Regions from separate parts of the Bacillus sp. GW823-FHT06A10 genome, predicted to be linked through region 2. Evidence: riboswitches for the same ligand, from Rfam matches in the RefSeq annotation. Region 2 holds a riboswitch; the other holds the start of a gene.

Region 1 (8,404 bases), on a different contig from region 2:
AGCTCGCTAACGCTTTCGGCTCACCAAATCTACTCGACATACCGCCCGCTAATACAATTCCAGCCCACCTACTCATTGGCGATGTAGCTCAAATGTAATATGGCCTAATTCCGGTAAAATTAATTTATTCATCGCAAGGCGAACCGCCCCGCTCGATCCTGGCATCGAGAAAACTACTTTGCGCCCAATTGTACCCCCAATCGCTCTACTTAACATTGCGCTGCTCCCGATATCTTCTAAATAACTAATCATGCGGAACAACTCACCAAACCCGACAATCTCTTTATCTAATAGAGCTGACACTGCTTCAATTGTTACATCACGCTTCGTAATACCAGTACCGCCATTTGTTAATACAACATCTACATCTTCCTTATGATAACCAGCTAACACTGCTTGCTGAATACTTTCTTTATCATCTTTTACAATTTCATAAGAGGTTACTGTATGGCCCGCTTCTTTTAACAATTCATGTAATAGTTGTCCGCTCTTATCCGTTTCTTCCGTACGTGTATCGGAAATCGTAACAATCTTGCAACGCACTTCTTTTGGAGCTTGTTTTTTATGTTCAGTTACACTCATTTTTTATCTTTCCTTTCTTAAAGACTTTTCTTCATTTTATCATACATATCTTTACACAATTATGTATGAAGCCAATCATGCGCCATGATACAATATAAGTATACTAACCCACAAAAAGGAAACTGCACTTTCTTATACTCCTAGACTACATATCTTTAGTTACTCTTTATATTTTCTACATAATAGAATTCAATTTTAAAACTTGTACTAAAAAATAAATTGGAGGTCTACATAGTATGGAACTTTATAAAAAATTAACAACAACATTCATCCTCTTATTCATCGCTTCAATCACTGTCGGCTTTTCCTTAAAAGGTGCAATTCCATACGCTACATTAGTAAGCATTATATTCGCGACACTATTTTTACTAAACAGTGCCTTTTGCGCAGGTAAAGCACGTCAAATGAAAGGTTGATTGCATATCTTCCAGAAGAAATCCACCCTTTGTAAATCATGTAAAAGGAAATACAAACGTATGAAAAGGCATGGATTCATATGCCTTTTCCAGCAAGTGGCATGACTAATACGAAAAAGTATATTGAGCTAGAAGGCGAAGTATATTGCAAATCATGCATTCAAATTGTAAGTAAAACGAAATAAAAAAAGCTTTGCGCTCACCGCGCAAAGCTTTTTTTCATATATTATAGACCAGCTTGCTCTTTTAAAGCTGCAGCTTTGTCTGTACGTTCCCATGAAAGATCTACATCAGTACGTCCGAAGTGGCCGTAAGCTGCTGTTTGTTTGTAAATTGGGCGACGTAAGTCTAGCATTTTAATAATACCAGCTGGGCGAAGATCGAAGTTGTTACGAACTAGTTCTACTAGTACGTCTTCAGATACTTTACCTGTGCCGAATGTATCAACTGAAATTGATACTGGTTGTGCTACACCGATTGCGTATGCAAGTTGTACTTCTGCTTTGTCAGCAAGACCAGCTGCTACGATGTTTTTCGCAACATAACGAGCTGCATATGCTGCAGAACGGTCAACTTTTGTTGCATCTTTACCAGAGAATGCACCGCCGCCATGGCGAGCGTATCCACCGTAAGTATCAACGATGATTTTACGTCCTGTTAAACCAGCATCACCTTGTGGTCCACCAATTACGAAGCGGCCAGTTGGATTAATGAAGAATTTCGTTTCTCCATCCATTAATTCTGCTGGTACTACAGCTTTAATTACGTGCTCTTTTAAGTCGCGATCGATTTCTTCCCATGTAACATCTGGGTGATGTTGTGTAGAAATTACGATAGTATCAACACGTACTGGTTTACCATTTTCATCATACTCAACTGTAACTTGCGTTTTTCCATCTGGACGTAAGTATGATAATGTATCATCTTTACGTACTTCAGTTAAACGGCGAGCTAATTTGTGAGCAAGCGAGATTGGAAGTGGCATTAACTCTTGTGTTTCATTACATGCGAAACCAAACATTAAACCTTGGTCTCCTGCACCAATTGCCTCAATCTCAGCGTCAGTCATTTGACCTTCGCGTGCTTCTAGCGCTTGGTCAACACCCATAGCGATGTCAGCAGACTGCTCATCGATAGATGTTAAAACAGCACAAGTTTCTGCATCGAATCCGTATTTTGCGCGTGTGTAACCAATGCCTTGAATTGTTTCACGAACGATTTTTGGAATATCTACGTAAGTAGAAGTCGTAATTTCCCCCGCTACCAATACTAAACCAGTTGTTACAGTTGTTTCACAAGCTACACGTGCATTTGCGTCTTTTGATAAGATCGCATCTAAAATTGAATCAGAAATTTGGTCACAAATTTTATCTGGATGTCCTTCAGTTACAGACTCAGATGTGAACAGATGACGTTTTTTTGTCATGTGGTAAACCTCCCTACAGTAATTGTATATATTGTACGGAACTCATCCTTAATTTGCCACAAACTGCGACATACATTTATTCTCCCACACAAGCATACAGAAAAACCTTTCCTACTTTACATAGAGGAAAGGTTTAATTTGCTACTTGCATACTGCTTTTTGCCCTTCGCTCTTATCGTTCGAGACCTGTAGCCTCGCACAGGTTTTAGCACCTATTCACCTGCATTTATCAATACAAGTGAGGTTGCTGGGCTTCATCGGGCCTGTCCCTCCGCCAGCTCGGGATAAGAGAGTATCCGTCCCAACCTATACTAAAGAAATGATATTCATTTGTCAATTAATATTCACATTTTCCTGAAAGTTTTTCTCAATACGCCTGAAATGAAATATTAATAGGGAAATAATACATTCACACAAACAAAAAGAAATAAATAGTATACATTATTTATATAATTGTGTTATACTCTTGTTGGGGATTACGAGAAATATTTCATTAAATGAAAAGGATGGTATATAAATATGAGTACTGTGAATGTCCAAATTGGTTTACACGAATTATTGAACGGAAGCAATGCACAGATTCAACTAAGTGTTCCGCAATTAGTGGAAAAAGTATTAATGCGAAATGAAGGGAAATTAACTTCGACTGGTGCCGTTTCTGCTTCAACTGGAAAATATACAGGACGTTCTCCTAAAGATAAATTTATTGTGAAAGAAGCATCGGTTGCTGACAAAATTGCTTGGGGAGCTGTGAACCAACCGATTTCTGAAGAACATTTTAATAAATTATATACTAAAGTTTTAGAATACTTAAAAGAAAAAGAAGAGTTATTCGTCTTCAAAGGATTTGCAGGCGCTGACCGCAATTACCGCCTACCAATTCAAGTTATTAACGAATATGCATGGCACAATTTATTTGTACATCAATTATTCATTCGTCCAACTGAAGAAGAATTAACAACTCATGAATCAGAGTTCACAATTGTTTCTGCACCGAATTTCAAAGCTGATCCAGCTGTTGACGGTACAAACTCTGAAGCATTCATTATGGTTTCATTCGAAAAACGTATCGTACTAATTGGTGGTACAGAATACGCTGGAGAAATGAAAAAATCAATCTTCTCTATTATGAACTTCTTATTACCTGAACAAGATATCCTTTCTATGCATTGCTCTGCAAACGTAGGTGAAGAAGGCGACGTAGCACTATTCTTCGGTTTATCTGGAACAGGTAAAACAACATTATCTGCTGATCCAAACCGTAAATTAATCGGTGATGATGAGCACGGTTGGTCTGATAACGGTGTATTCAATATTGAAGGCGGTTGCTATGCAAAATGTGTAAACCTTTCTCACGAGAAAGAACCACAAATTTTCGATGCAATCAAATTTGGATCTGTTTTAGAAAACGTTATCATTAATGACCAAACGCGTATCGCCGACTACAACGATACTACTTTAACAGAAAATACTCGTGCTGCATACCCTATGCATGCGATCGACAATATCGTACTGCCAAGTGTTGCTGGACACCCAAATACAATTATTTTCTTAACTGCTGATGCATCTGGCGTATTGCCTCCAATCAGTAAGTTATCAAAAGAGCAAGCTATGTATCATTTCTTAAGTGGTTACACTAGTAAACTAGCAGGAACAGAGCGCGGCGTTACATCTCCGCAAGCTACATTCTCAACTTGCTTCGGTTCACCATTCTTACCACTTGATGCATCTCGCTACGCTGAAATGCTTGGTGAAAAAATCGAGAAACACGATGCGAAAGTATTCCTAGTAAACACTGGCTGGACTGGCGGCGAGTACGGAGTTGGTAAACGTATGAACTTAGGTTATACTCGTGCAATGATTCAAGCAGCATTAAGCGGCGAACTTGCAAAAACTGAAACAGCTAAACATGACATCTTCGGTCTTGAAGTTCCACTTCACGTACCAGGTGTACCTGACGAAGTGTTAATGCCTGAACAAACTTGGGCTGATAAAGCTGCTTACAAAGCAAAAGCAATCGAGCTTGCAAATGAATTCAAAGAGAACTTCAAAAAGTTCGAAAGCGTTTCTGAAGATATCATTAACTTAGGCGGTCCAATCGCTTAAATTAAAACTTTCTGTTGGAATAACCCTTTACTCATATGAATAAGTGTCGTGTAACCGTAAAGTTTCGCGTACTCACCGACAAAACCCAATGCGGCTTAACGGTTACACACACTTACATAAAAAAGAAGCTTACGTGAAAACGTAAGCTTCTTTCTATATCTTATATAAAGTGAAATGCTAATCTCTTCATCTGTGACCTAGATTATAAAATTACAGCTTCGAATATATACATTATATCACTACTCGCTACATCTCTCGAGTTTCACATCGTATGGGGTTAAAAAAGGCCCTGACCGCTTCTATTTGTGGCTGGATCATCTATTCCATCTAAAAAGAAGTCTTTTATCTTTTTATCTCTTTTAGCTCTTTGTTAGTTCTTTCTCATCTTTCATGCTATAGTATCCTAAATTCACAACGATTAAGAAATAACCACCCATAATCCCTACTGCAAATGCCCACATAACCATGTGGTGCTCAATTTCGTACATAATAATAGCACCCAAAATGGCAGCTGCAAAACGGTTAAACATACCGAGTGTCGGTGCTTTCGTCTTCTTTACAATACTATCTCCAAGCTTCTCAATTCTTCTCCCTAGAAGCCAAACGCAATACATACTTACAATAAGCCCAATTCCAGCGCCTAAAAAGTGTGCTGAAAACGGTGTTAACATCCAACCTAGTAACAAAATACCTAGTATATAATACGATTGGATTTTAAATGATCTTAGTGACATACTAATCATGCTGTACCTCTCTTCATTCGTTCTTATCTATCCAACAAAAAATTTCTTTCAAATTCATATTCCTTACATCCATTTCACTCAAATTAAAAACAACATAAACAGTATGTTTATGTTGTTTAAATGCTTTTAGAAAATAATATTATACAAGATTTCAAACATTATATTCTCATATTTTGTGACGGTTTTTCAAACTTTTTTCGTCCATTTATGAAAAAAATGATATCAATTTATGAACATACGGATATGATGTAATAAGCACACAAATAAAGGGGGCGTCTAATGATTTATTTTTTAATGGCTCTCATTCATCTCATTATCCCTGCACTTATCGGACTTTCGTTGTATTGGTACACGAAAAACCATAGCATTTTTTACGCTGTCCTCGGTGTTCTTCTTCCAGGTATTATTCTTATTACACTCTTCCGTATTCCATTTTTAAACTTAATTCCACTTATTACTGCTATCTTATTTCTCATCTTCTTACCAAAAATAAAAAAATAGGAAAGCAGATCATAGGTGATCTGTTTTCCTATTTTGATATAGGTTCCCCTGCAATAGAATGAACTTTTACTTTCTCCGATTTCACAAACCATAAACCGACAAAAATGATAATTCCACCGATGATTTGTTGAAACGATACATATTCATTTGCCCAGACAGCTGCAAATAAAACAGCTACAAGCGGCGTTATATACATATATACCATCGTATGTGACGCCCCAATTTTTTGAACACCAACATACCACATTACTAGACCAAATACTGTGACAAAGAAAATAGAATATAGTAAAGCAAATAGTGTCATTCCGTGAGTAATGTGAAATGGCATGACAAACACATGCGGACCACTTAACAATAATAGCGGAATCGCACCCACTAATGCAGACCATGCTGTAACACGTAATGCTGAATATTTTTTAATTAATGGTCCTGCTAAAACAGGATAAAGCCCCCAGCATATTGATGTAATAAGTCCAATTCCATTGCCATAAAAAGAACTAGTAAGTGAATGTCCTGCTACTAAAACTAATGCTGCACCAACAAAAGCAATCATAGAACCGATTAACTTTCGAGAAGAAAAATTTTCTTGTTTCAGAAAAATCGCAAATACAGTTGTAAAAATAGGTGAAATAGAAATGAGTAAAGAGGCATTTGTAGCGGATGTATATTTGACAGTTTCCATAAATAACGTTTGATACAGTATAATACCTACAACGCTAACGATGATTAGTCTAGGTATATCCTTTCGCTCCATATAAACCGACTTTTCAATAAAAAAGGTAAGAAGTAACAGGAGCGGTGCCGCCGCCATCATACGAAGTGCAGTAAATTCAATTGCTGTAAATTCTAAAAATCCATACTTTGCAATCGTATAGTTAATCCCCCAAATAATAACAACACTTAAAATTAATAACTCAATTCCCCATCTTCTCATGCGTATCCCCTCCGCAAAGAAGATTATACAGAAAATTCAATCACATGTACATTTCATTATGTGAAAAAATCTTTTTACTATTGAAACGTTTTGGTAAATGAAATTATATCGGCGATTTCCCAAATATATCAGCGCAACTCCATTTATATCAGCGATTTTTTCAATATATCGACTTATCAACAAAAATCGACAATAATAGCGACTTATAAAATAAAAAAATGTGAGTCCAAAATACATTTTGGACTCACATTTCCTTTACTATACTCGAACGTGTAATTTCATATTTGGATTATAAAACTGGCTTGGGCTCTTCAACTGAAAAGTTCCTCCACCTTCATGCCAATCAACCGTTAACTTATCGTCCATAAATACAAGCTTTGTACGATCAGCGATAAAATTCATTGTGCTTGATTCAATATCCACATCGCGCTCATCTTTCTCTGCTACAGCTACTAAATCGATGATTCCGCTCATAACACAACCGCAACCCTCATTATCGTAAAATAACTTTATATATTTCGCTTCACTTGGAATCGTATCCATAATCTTTTTATATGCTGCTTCTGTTACAGTAACGTACATATGTTAATCTTCATCCTCTCTTCTCTTATCATTTATATATTGTATCACCATTTTTCTTAAAAGTTATATACAGAAAATTAAGACTAATATACAATGTATGTCATAAAGTTTCAGCAATCGAGCTTTTATGAGTAGTTCATGCAGGAGAAAGGATGTTTACTATCTGTGTTCAAACTACAACGATATCCTATGTTATTAGGTCTATTTAGTAGTTTCTTCATTTCTAGCGGAATGCTATTACAGCATGTACTTCCCTATTCTCCTTCTATTGGCTGGATTCTAGGTTTTATTTGTTTCCTATCCGCTTCTTATTTTGCTACGAAGAATACAAACAACTCATAAAGCAAGAATCATCTTAAGGAGGATTATCAAACATGCCAGCCTTAAAAAAAATAGAGCAATCACTCGATCACTTATTTCAAATTGAAAAATACGGAAAAGATAGCGCCTTTAGTCGATTTATCCCAGCCGTATATGATCCTATCAAATTTCCTTGGCAACAATTTTTCGAAGCAAATTTTGTAGATTTATTTAACGGCCTTATGATGCACGGATCTGAAAATGTAAACAAAGTATTTTTAGCTGTATTCCCTACAGATGACGTTCTTGAAACATTCATTTCACAATCCACACCCGGTGATTTACTCTTTATGCACCATCCCCTTGTAATGGAGTGCGGTGATCCAATTGGAAGATCAGGCCGCGGTTTCATACCAATTCCTGAAAAATATTTGCAAGGAATAAAGGAAAAACAACTTTCTATATATACATGTCACGTACCAATGGATTTTCATCAAACACATGGAACGAGTATTTCAATTGCAAAAGCATTAAATGCTACTGTAGTGGACAACTTTGCATATGGAGGTCCAGAACAAGAACCAGTTGGCCTTATTTGTGAAATAGATGAAACATCAACAGAAGCACTCCAAAAACATCTAAAACAACTCTTCCAGATTCCTTACACAGACTTCGAAGGTAAACGACATGATTCCATCAAAAAAATCGCAATTATCGCTGGATGTGGCGATGTTGTATCTTTAATGAAGGAAGCAGAAGAAAAAGGTGCTGAAGCATATATTACAGGAGAAATCCATTGCCATATCGACAATAA
Region 2 (8,404 bases):
ATGGCGAAAATTGATGAAGGTCATATTGAAATATCAAAAGCACGTGATGCAAAAATGTATGTGAATATTCAACATGTAAAATCCGTCCATTGTCCGTAGATTAGTTGGAAGGGCTGACTTTTTCTTTTATATGCAGAAGAAAAGGTCGAGCCTATTTGTTTTAGTTTAATTTGAAGATGAGGGGAAAAATGAATTGAATATAAACATAGTATAGTGTGATTTTTTAAAAGGTAACTTTACACTAACTTATAAAAATTGTGTACGAGCTATCTTTTTATGTATTCAATTTATTTTTTGAGGAGGAGCTGCTCAACTAATTTATTAAAGGGGTTTTGTTTGTGGAGCAGTTTCCGAATTCGTTATCAATTACATTGCTTGGTAGTGCTGGTGGAGCAGCAAAAGCAGTTTTAGCAATTTTAAATCAAGCGATAGCAAATGAAAAAGATCCAATTTATGAAGTATTAAAGAATGCCAAATTTCATTTGGTGGATATAAAACAAAAAGATAGGACTTATTATGATGAGTTGTTTTCGAATTTGAAAAGTCAATTATATTTATATGAAATAAACCTTCAAAATGTAGTGGAATTTAAACAACATTTAAAAGAAAAAAGAACGAGTGTTGTGATTGATGTTTCAGGGGCAGATACAATTAGAGTATTAAGCTGCTGTAATGAACTAGGAATTTGTTATATTAACTCAGCCTTGGAAAATGAGGCAGTAGATCAGGACGATAGCTTAATCGGCTTTCAGCTTACGGAAAGATATACAAGGTTTGAGAAGGAGAAAGAGAAATTTACAAATACAAAAGCGATTATAGGTTCAGGTATGAATCCAGGTGTTGTTCAATGGATGGTTGTTGAGCTTATGAAGGAACGACCAAGTGAAAGGCCAAGAGCATGTTATATTGTAGAACATGACACATCGTTTTTGAATGATACAGCACTTATAAAGCCACATACACTTTATGCTTCATGGGCAGTAGAGCGATTTTTAGATGAAGCAATCTGGAGTTATCCGATGTATATGAGTCATCATCGTCCTCTTTACTTTTATGAAGATGTATATGCTTCAGAGTATAAAGTGAAGTTAGGAGAAAAAGAATTCTATGGTTGTTTAATGCCACATGAGGAAGTATTAATTTTAGGGAAAAACTTTAATATGGAAGTTGGTTTTCTTTACCGAATTAATGAGTATACAACAAATATAATTAGACAGAACTTAGATCAAGTAGAAGATTTATGGAACTGGAATCGTAAAGTGTTTAATCCAGCGGAAGAAGAGGTTGCTGGAGAGGACTTGGTCGGTGTGTTACTCGTTTATGAAAATAGTGAGACATATATGTATAATGTGATGAATAGTAGCCAAGTTTTTCGTAAATATAAAACGAATGCAACGTATTTTCAAGTAGGGTGCGGGATTTATGCGGGCTTGTCCAGTTTACTTTTAGATCAATTTGAACAAGGTGCTTATTATGTTGAGGAGTTGTTATTAAATACAGAAAGTAAGTACGGTGAGTATTTAAATTTATATATGAAGGATTTTGTAATAGGGCATAATAATTTTACGGATGGATTGTTACATGACAGGGTAAGATGGATGTAAGTTGTTACCAAAAGGAAGGAGAGATCTCCTTCCTTTCATTATTATAAGGTTAAATATTGCCCTGAAAGCAATTTCATACTTATACTTTAAGGAGATAACAATGAAAGTTTTTTGTATCGATCAAGGGGAGTTTTTATATGAATAAATACAAGAGCTTGATTTATGAAGAAAGAAGAGCCTTAAAGGTATTTATATTATTATTTTATATTATATTCTTTTTATATGACGCTATATATTATTTTGTATATCCTGCTATGAATATTAGTGGAACAGCGGTAGGTTGGCCAGAAGGTAGTCTTGGGATAGGTGTGCCTATATTTGTAATAGCATTATTTCCTATTTCTATATATCTTCAAAAAAGAGGGTATGTATATTCTGTAAAATATTTATTTTTATTTGGGTACATGTTTATCAATCTTGTGAATAATTTAATGATTTATTTGCGAACGGATAGACCTTTTGAACATGGTAGTATGGTAGAAATGTTATTAATTTTATTTGCCCCAGTTTTCGTGAATAGAAAATACTTTTATTTAGTGTCCTTTAGTGTAATTGGAAAGTACGTATTTTTCACATTGCTATTACAAGATTTAAAAGTGGTAATTCCACTTGTTTTATGTATATTCTATTTCATTATTTCACATTCTTTATTAAAACGATTTCAATCTTATGTAAGAACAGTGGTTGAAATGATGAACAATATGAAAGAGACGGAAAATTTAGCTGTGATTGGGACTATGTCTACAACAATTGCCCATGAAATTCGAAATCCGCTAACAGCGTTAAAAGGGTTTACGCAAATGCAAAAAGAAAGAAATCCAACTGATACGATGAGCTACGACATTATGCTACAAGAAATTGAAAGGGTTAATGGATTTGTTAGTGAATTGATGTTGTTAGGAAAACCAAAGCCAACAAATTATGAAAGGTGTAATATACGAGACATCCTTCTATATGTTGTGCATCTAATGGAAAGTTATGCAACGCAATATAGAGTTAAATGTCATTTACAAGTAGATGGGAATTTACCGGCTATAAACGGTGATGACAAGCAATTAAAACAAGTGTTATTAAATATCATTAAAAATGGAATAGAATCAATGCCAGAGGGTGGAGAAATTCATATTCGTGCATATCAAAAAACGCAAGGACATTTGTGTATTTCTGTTGAAGACCAAGGATTTGGTATAGAGAATGAGAAGTTAGAAAAAATCGGCAAGGCGTTTTACACAACAAAGGAGACTGGCACAGGACTTGGGTTAATGATTACATATAAAATTATTAAGGAACATCAAGGGAGTATCACGATCCAAAGTAGTCTAGGAGTAGGAACGAAAGTAGAAATTTTTCTGCCGACCGTTTAATGTATTGGGAGAAAAGATTTTTCAGAAAAGTGTTCTTGTTGTGTAAATATAAACATTTTATAAAATGTTTCAAGAAGGGTTTTTTTTATAAAATACTTCGTTTATAATGGAGGAAAATATCGACATGAGATTGATTGCTCATGTAACGGTTCAGTAGTGTTATGAAAAGATAAGAAGGGGTGCACGCGCATCCTTTTTTCTATGCAGATATTATGAAAGAGGTGGTATGATGGAATTAACATTAAATTCGACTGTATGTTTACACACGATTCAATTTCGAAAAGAGCAAAAGAATTATATTGTAAAAGATACAATTACAGGAGAAAAATATGAAATGCCGCCACTTTGGATTGATGCATTGGCAATGATGCGTGACGGTTTTTTATTGGGAGAAATTGAGGAGAAATTAAAAGAAGAGTATCCATCCGAAGAAGTGAATATGTTAGCATTCACGAGGCAACTGTTAGAACTAGAACTTGTTGAAATGGTAGATGGAGAAGAGATAGCTTGCACAAAGAAGAAAGAGATAGATTGTTTAGCTTGGGTGCGTCCTCGTGTGGAACAATTCTTTCTTAATTTAAATAGAAAATATAGAAGCAAAGACCAATAGTGGCCTTTGCTTTTTTTATAGGCTGTGTTTAAAAAATAACAGCAAATGCTCTTGCGAAAGCACCGTCACTATTTTTAATTTTTAAAGGTGCTGCTGAGAAAAAGAAACGTTTTGTTTCGATAGCATCTAGATTTGTTAAGTTTTCAATTAAGTAAATATTATTCCCTAGTAATATGTGATGAATCGGTGATGTTTCTGTTGTGACTTCATCAGGAGAAATGAAATCTAAACCGATAGATTTTACTTTTAATCGCACTAGTTCTTTAGCTAATTCTTCAGAAAGATAAAATGCTTCCTTCTCATAAGCCTCTGTATTCCATTTTGTGGATAGATTAGAATGAAAAATAACAATATCACCTTCTTTTATGTCAGTATTATGCAATACTGCCTTAGGTAATTTTCGCTCTTGAATATGTGTTACATCTATAAGAACAGCTTCACCTACAAATTGATCCAGCGGTAATTGATCGATGGTCGTTGCGCCTGAAATAAAATGCGCAGGAGCATCACAATGCGTGCCAACATGAACGACAGAATGAAAATCTGTAACTTGATAGCCTGATTCTTCAACACTTGTAACAGCTTCTAGTTGTATTTTAGGTGTTCCAGGAAATTGAGACATATTATTTTCAAATGTTTGCGATAGATCAATTACTTTCATTTTACATACCTCCAATATATGTTTTTCAAATAATAAAAAGCTCATCCTTCAGTATCAAGAAAGATGAGCTTTACATGCTAGTTGAGTTTTATCTTCCAAAATGCAATGCATTTTGCAGGAATTAGCACCTATTCAGTTTGTATAAACTGAGGTTGCTGGGCTTCAAAGGGCCGGTCCCTCTGCCTCTCTTGATAAAGAAGTATTCAGTTTTTAAAATCGGAATTTTCCGATAGTTAAATTGTAATTTATTTCCTTTTTTCGTGCAATACAAAATAGGTATTCACCCAAATAAAGCTGCTCGCATATTGTAGCTTATGTAAATAGAATGCTGCGAAGGAGTGAGTGCAGTGACAGGAAATGTATTAAATTATTATGCTGGTGGTAATACAGCTAGGGGATTTCACAATTTATACGAAGAGAATTTAAAAGGATTAGACAGATTATTTATCTTAAAGGGTGGCCCAGGAACGGGAAAATCTTCTTTAATAAAGGCAATAGGTCGTGAATGGATTGAAAAAGGATATGATATTGAATTTTTACATTGTTCTTCTGATAATAAATCGGTTGATGGTGTAATTATCCCAAAATTAAAAGTAGGAATTGTTGATGGGACATCGCCGCATGTTATTGAGCCAAAAATGCCAGGAGTTGTTGAAGAGTATATAAATTTAGGAATTGCTTGGGACTCAGATAAACTAAGAAAGCAGAAGTTAGAAATTGAAAGATTTGTTTCAGAAGCAAGCAAAGCTTTTCAGTCTGCTTACGTACGTTTTAAAGAGGCATTGGTTATACATGATGAGTGGGAGAAGATATATATTGATAATATAGATTTTAATAAAGCAAATGAACTAACCAATCAGCTAATCCAGAAATTATTTGCAGATAAAAGCGGGAGACAATCGCTTGTAAAACATCGTTTTTTAGGAGCTGCTACACCGAAAGGAGCAGTTGATTTTGTTCCTAATTTAACAGAAGGGTTACCACATCGTTATTTTATAAAAGGGCGCCCAGGCTCTGGAAAATCAACGATGCTCAAAAAGTTAGCTAAGGCAGCTGAAGAAAAAGGGTTTGAAGTTGAAGTATATCATTGCGGATTTGACCCGAATAGTCTTGATATGGTTATCGTAAGAGAATTAGGATTTGCAATTTTTGATAGCACCGCACCACATGAATATTTTCCAAGTCGCGAGGGTGATGAAATTATTGATATGTATGCCCTTATTGTTACGCCAGGGACGGATGAGAAATATGCGAAGGAAATTCGTGATGTCTCCATTCAATATAAAGCAAAAATGAATGAGGCGATGTCTTTCTTAGCGAAAGCAAAATCGGTTCGTGATAAATTAGAACGAATTTATATTGCTGCTATGGATTTTTCAATAGTAGATGCATATAAAGAGGAGATTCAAAAAGAGTTTGAACGAATTGCTACTACTGTAATCGAAAAGCAACAATAGACGTTTCATTAGGCTGTCAGTAATTTCTGACAGTTTTTTTGGTATGTAGTAAAATTAGTATTGTATTTGTCGAATTTCCAAGGAAATAATCAAAAAATGGAGGTGTTATGCAATGAGAGAGAAAATCGAGTTGGAGTTAGAAAGAATTGAAAAAGAGAATGATGTGAAAATTTTATTTGCGGTAGAATCAGGGAGTCGTGCTTGGGGTTTTCCATCGAAAGATAGCGATTATGATGTTAGGTTTGTTTATATACATCCGGTAGAATGGTATTTATCAATTCATGACAAACGAGATGTAATTGAATATCCAATTAGTGATGATTTAGATATAAGTGGTTGGGATATTAAAAAGGCGTTGCAACTATTCGCGAAGTCGAATCCTGCTTTACTTGAGTGGATTCGATCACCAATTTTTTATTCGAAAAACTCTAATTTTCCAGAACTACTTCAACAGATGAGTGAGAAGAATTTTGATCCAAAAGCAACGATATATCATTATTTACATATGGCGTCGAAAAATTATCGTGAATTTTTGCAAGGTGAGAATGTAAAGCTGAAAAAGTACTTTTATGTATTACGTCCCATTTTAGCTTGTAAGTGGCTAGAAGAGAAAACGACTTTACCTCCTGTAGAATTTGACCGATTGATTACAGAATTATCATTAGAACGTAGCGTATTAGATGAAATTGAAAAGTTGTTAATAAAGAAAAAAGCAGGTACTGAATTAGATGTTGGATTGAAAATTAAGGTGCTAAATCAATTTTTAGAAGAACAAATTCATTACTATCAGGAATATGTAAAAGGAATTGAAAAGGGATCAGGAATCGATATTGAGAGTTTAAATACATTGTTTCGAGATATGTTGTTTGAAGCATATGAAAAAGAGCACAAGTAAGTTTGTGCCCTTTTTATTTTGTAGGAATGAAGAAAACAGATATAGCTGCGATAAGACCTGCAAAGGAGAATAAGTAAAAATTCCATGCTAAGTCATATTGCATTGTCATAATAATACCGACGAGAATTGGGCCAGCAATTGCACCAACTCGGCCAAGCCCCAGTCCCCAGCCTAAGGAGGTAGCTCGGATATGTGATGGGAAGTATTGTGTTACATATGCATTTAATATTTGAGTAATACCGACTGATCCAATACCAGCAAGGCCAATTAAAAGATAAATGATTGTAACAGATGGTTTGATTGTTAATAGTCCGATACATATGGCTGCCATAAGATAAGAGATGCTAATAACAATTTTTGCTCCTATACGATCAGCAATTGCTCCAGCGAATAATGCGCCGATAGCTGCGGTAATATTTAGCATAAGTAGAAATGACAGACTAGACCCAAGAGGATATCCTGCCTGGCGCATCATCTGTGGTAACCAAGTGTTTAAACCGTATATTAAAAACATTCCCATTATATAAGTGATCCAAAAAAGTAGCGTTGCTTTTATGTATTCTTTTGAGAATAAAGTAAAAAATCCATTTTTCTTTTGTATAGTAGATGGGTCTTGATGAGTTTTATCTTTTACATGAAATTCAATTTGAAAACGATTAAGAATTTGGTTCACTTCTTCTTGGCGATTACGTGATAATAAAAATTGAATGGACTCAGGTAAATAGCGAATAATGAAAGGAATGAAGAGTAGTGGAATCATTCCGATACCAAACATAATTCTCCATCCGAAATCTTCTAACATAAGCATGGACAAAATAGCACCTAACACGATACCTAAAGGATAGCCAGTAAACATAAGAGCATAAATAAAAGATTGCCTTTTTGGGGGTGAATATTCAACAGTGAGTGCTGAAGCTGTAGGGATAACACCGCCTAATCCGATTCCGCCTATAAATCGAGATAATCCAAATAACTCAGGAGAAGGAGCGATAGCCGCTAAACCCATTGTGATAGAAAAAAGTGCTAAACAGCATATAAGCGTCCATTTACGCCCAATTAGATCTGTAATCGTTCCAACTAGAATAGCCCCAATAAACATTCCAAATAAAGCATAGCTTGCAATTGTACCAGCGTGCGCTGGTGATAGCGCCCAGCTTTTGTCTTCTAGGAGCTTTGGTAGAACGGCACCGTAAATACCTAAATCATATCCATCAGCTAAAATGGCTAGCCAACAAATAAAAACAACAAGTTTTGTAATAGAGCTTGGAAAGATAGTTTCTGTAGATTCTAGATGAGGTGGAGCTGAAGGTTGCATAATATTCACCCCTTTTAATTTGTAGATGAATATATTATTTTATTTAATGTTAATATTTTCCTCCTTGTGTCGAATTTTATCTGAAAAGGGTTTATAGCAAATAAAGAAGTTCAACAGTAATTCTGTTGAACTTCTTTATTTGTTTACTCATTATCAACTCGTTTTAACGGTTGATCTGCTGGGCCTTCAAGAACGTCTCCCTCAATTGAAAAACGAGAACCATGGCAAGGGCAATCCCAAGTACAATCACCATTATTCCATTCAACTTCACAGCCTAGATGTGTACAAGTTGTATCGACGATATGTAATTTTCCTTCTTTGTCCTTATAAGCACCTGCTCGTTTACCGTTAACATGTACGACAGATCCTTCACCAACTTCGAGATCTTCTGGCTTACGTAATGCGGTTTCAATCTTTCCTGCAATTAAATGTTTCGCAACATCAATGTTTTGGGAGAGGAACGTTTTTATATCTGGATTTGCATGGAAGCGTGATGGT

What was found. Region 2 has a riboswitch for S-adenosylmethionine ahead of AC1Q8M_RS24210 (cyclase family protein). Riboswitches for the same ligand answer to the same signal wherever they lie in the genome.
Region 1: linked by a shared signal. The riboswitch ahead of metK (methionine adenosyltransferase) and the one ahead of AC1Q8M_RS24210 (cyclase family protein) in region 2 are both predicted to bind S-adenosylmethionine.

Annotation. Positions count from the first base shown of each region.
Region 1 is NZ_JBXAHT010000002.1:104,227-112,630, reverse strand. Features, by position in the region: gene AC1Q8M_RS15335 (molybdenum cofactor guanylyltransferase) at 1-76, opposite strand, end outside; gene AC1Q8M_RS15330 (MogA/MoaB family molybdenum cofactor biosynthesis protein) at 73-582, opposite strand; gene AC1Q8M_RS15325 (hypothetical protein) at 819-998, shown strand; gene metK (methionine adenosyltransferase) at 1,225-2,424, opposite strand; SAM riboswitch class I at 2,594-2,715, opposite strand; gene pckA (phosphoenolpyruvate carboxykinase (ATP)) at 2,944-4,530, shown strand; gene AC1Q8M_RS15310 (ATP synthase subunit I) at 4,890-5,273, opposite strand; gene AC1Q8M_RS15305 (hypothetical protein) at 5,553-5,774, shown strand; gene AC1Q8M_RS15300 (DMT family transporter) at 5,803-6,708, opposite strand; gene AC1Q8M_RS15295 (iron-sulfur cluster biosynthesis family protein) at 6,967-7,290, opposite strand; gene AC1Q8M_RS15290 (hypothetical protein) at 7,456-7,632, shown strand; gene AC1Q8M_RS15285 (Nif3-like dinuclear metal center hexameric protein) at 7,665-8,404, shown strand, end outside.
Region 2 is NZ_JBXAHT010000004.1:80,804-89,207, forward strand. Features, by position in the region: gene AC1Q8M_RS24190 (LSm family protein) at 1-99, shown strand, start outside; gene AC1Q8M_RS24195 (hypothetical protein) at 339-1,604, shown strand; gene AC1Q8M_RS24200 (ATP-binding protein) at 1,742-2,968, shown strand; gene AC1Q8M_RS24205 (hypothetical protein) at 3,198-3,578, shown strand; gene AC1Q8M_RS24210 (cyclase family protein) at 3,607-4,239, opposite strand; SAM riboswitch class I at 4,325-4,437, opposite strand; gene AC1Q8M_RS24215 (PRK06851 family protein) at 4,587-5,696, shown strand; gene AC1Q8M_RS24220 (nucleotidyltransferase domain-containing protein) at 5,809-6,591, shown strand; gene AC1Q8M_RS24225 (MFS transporter) at 6,605-7,906, opposite strand; gene AC1Q8M_RS24230 (FAD-dependent oxidoreductase) at 8,050-8,404, opposite strand, start outside.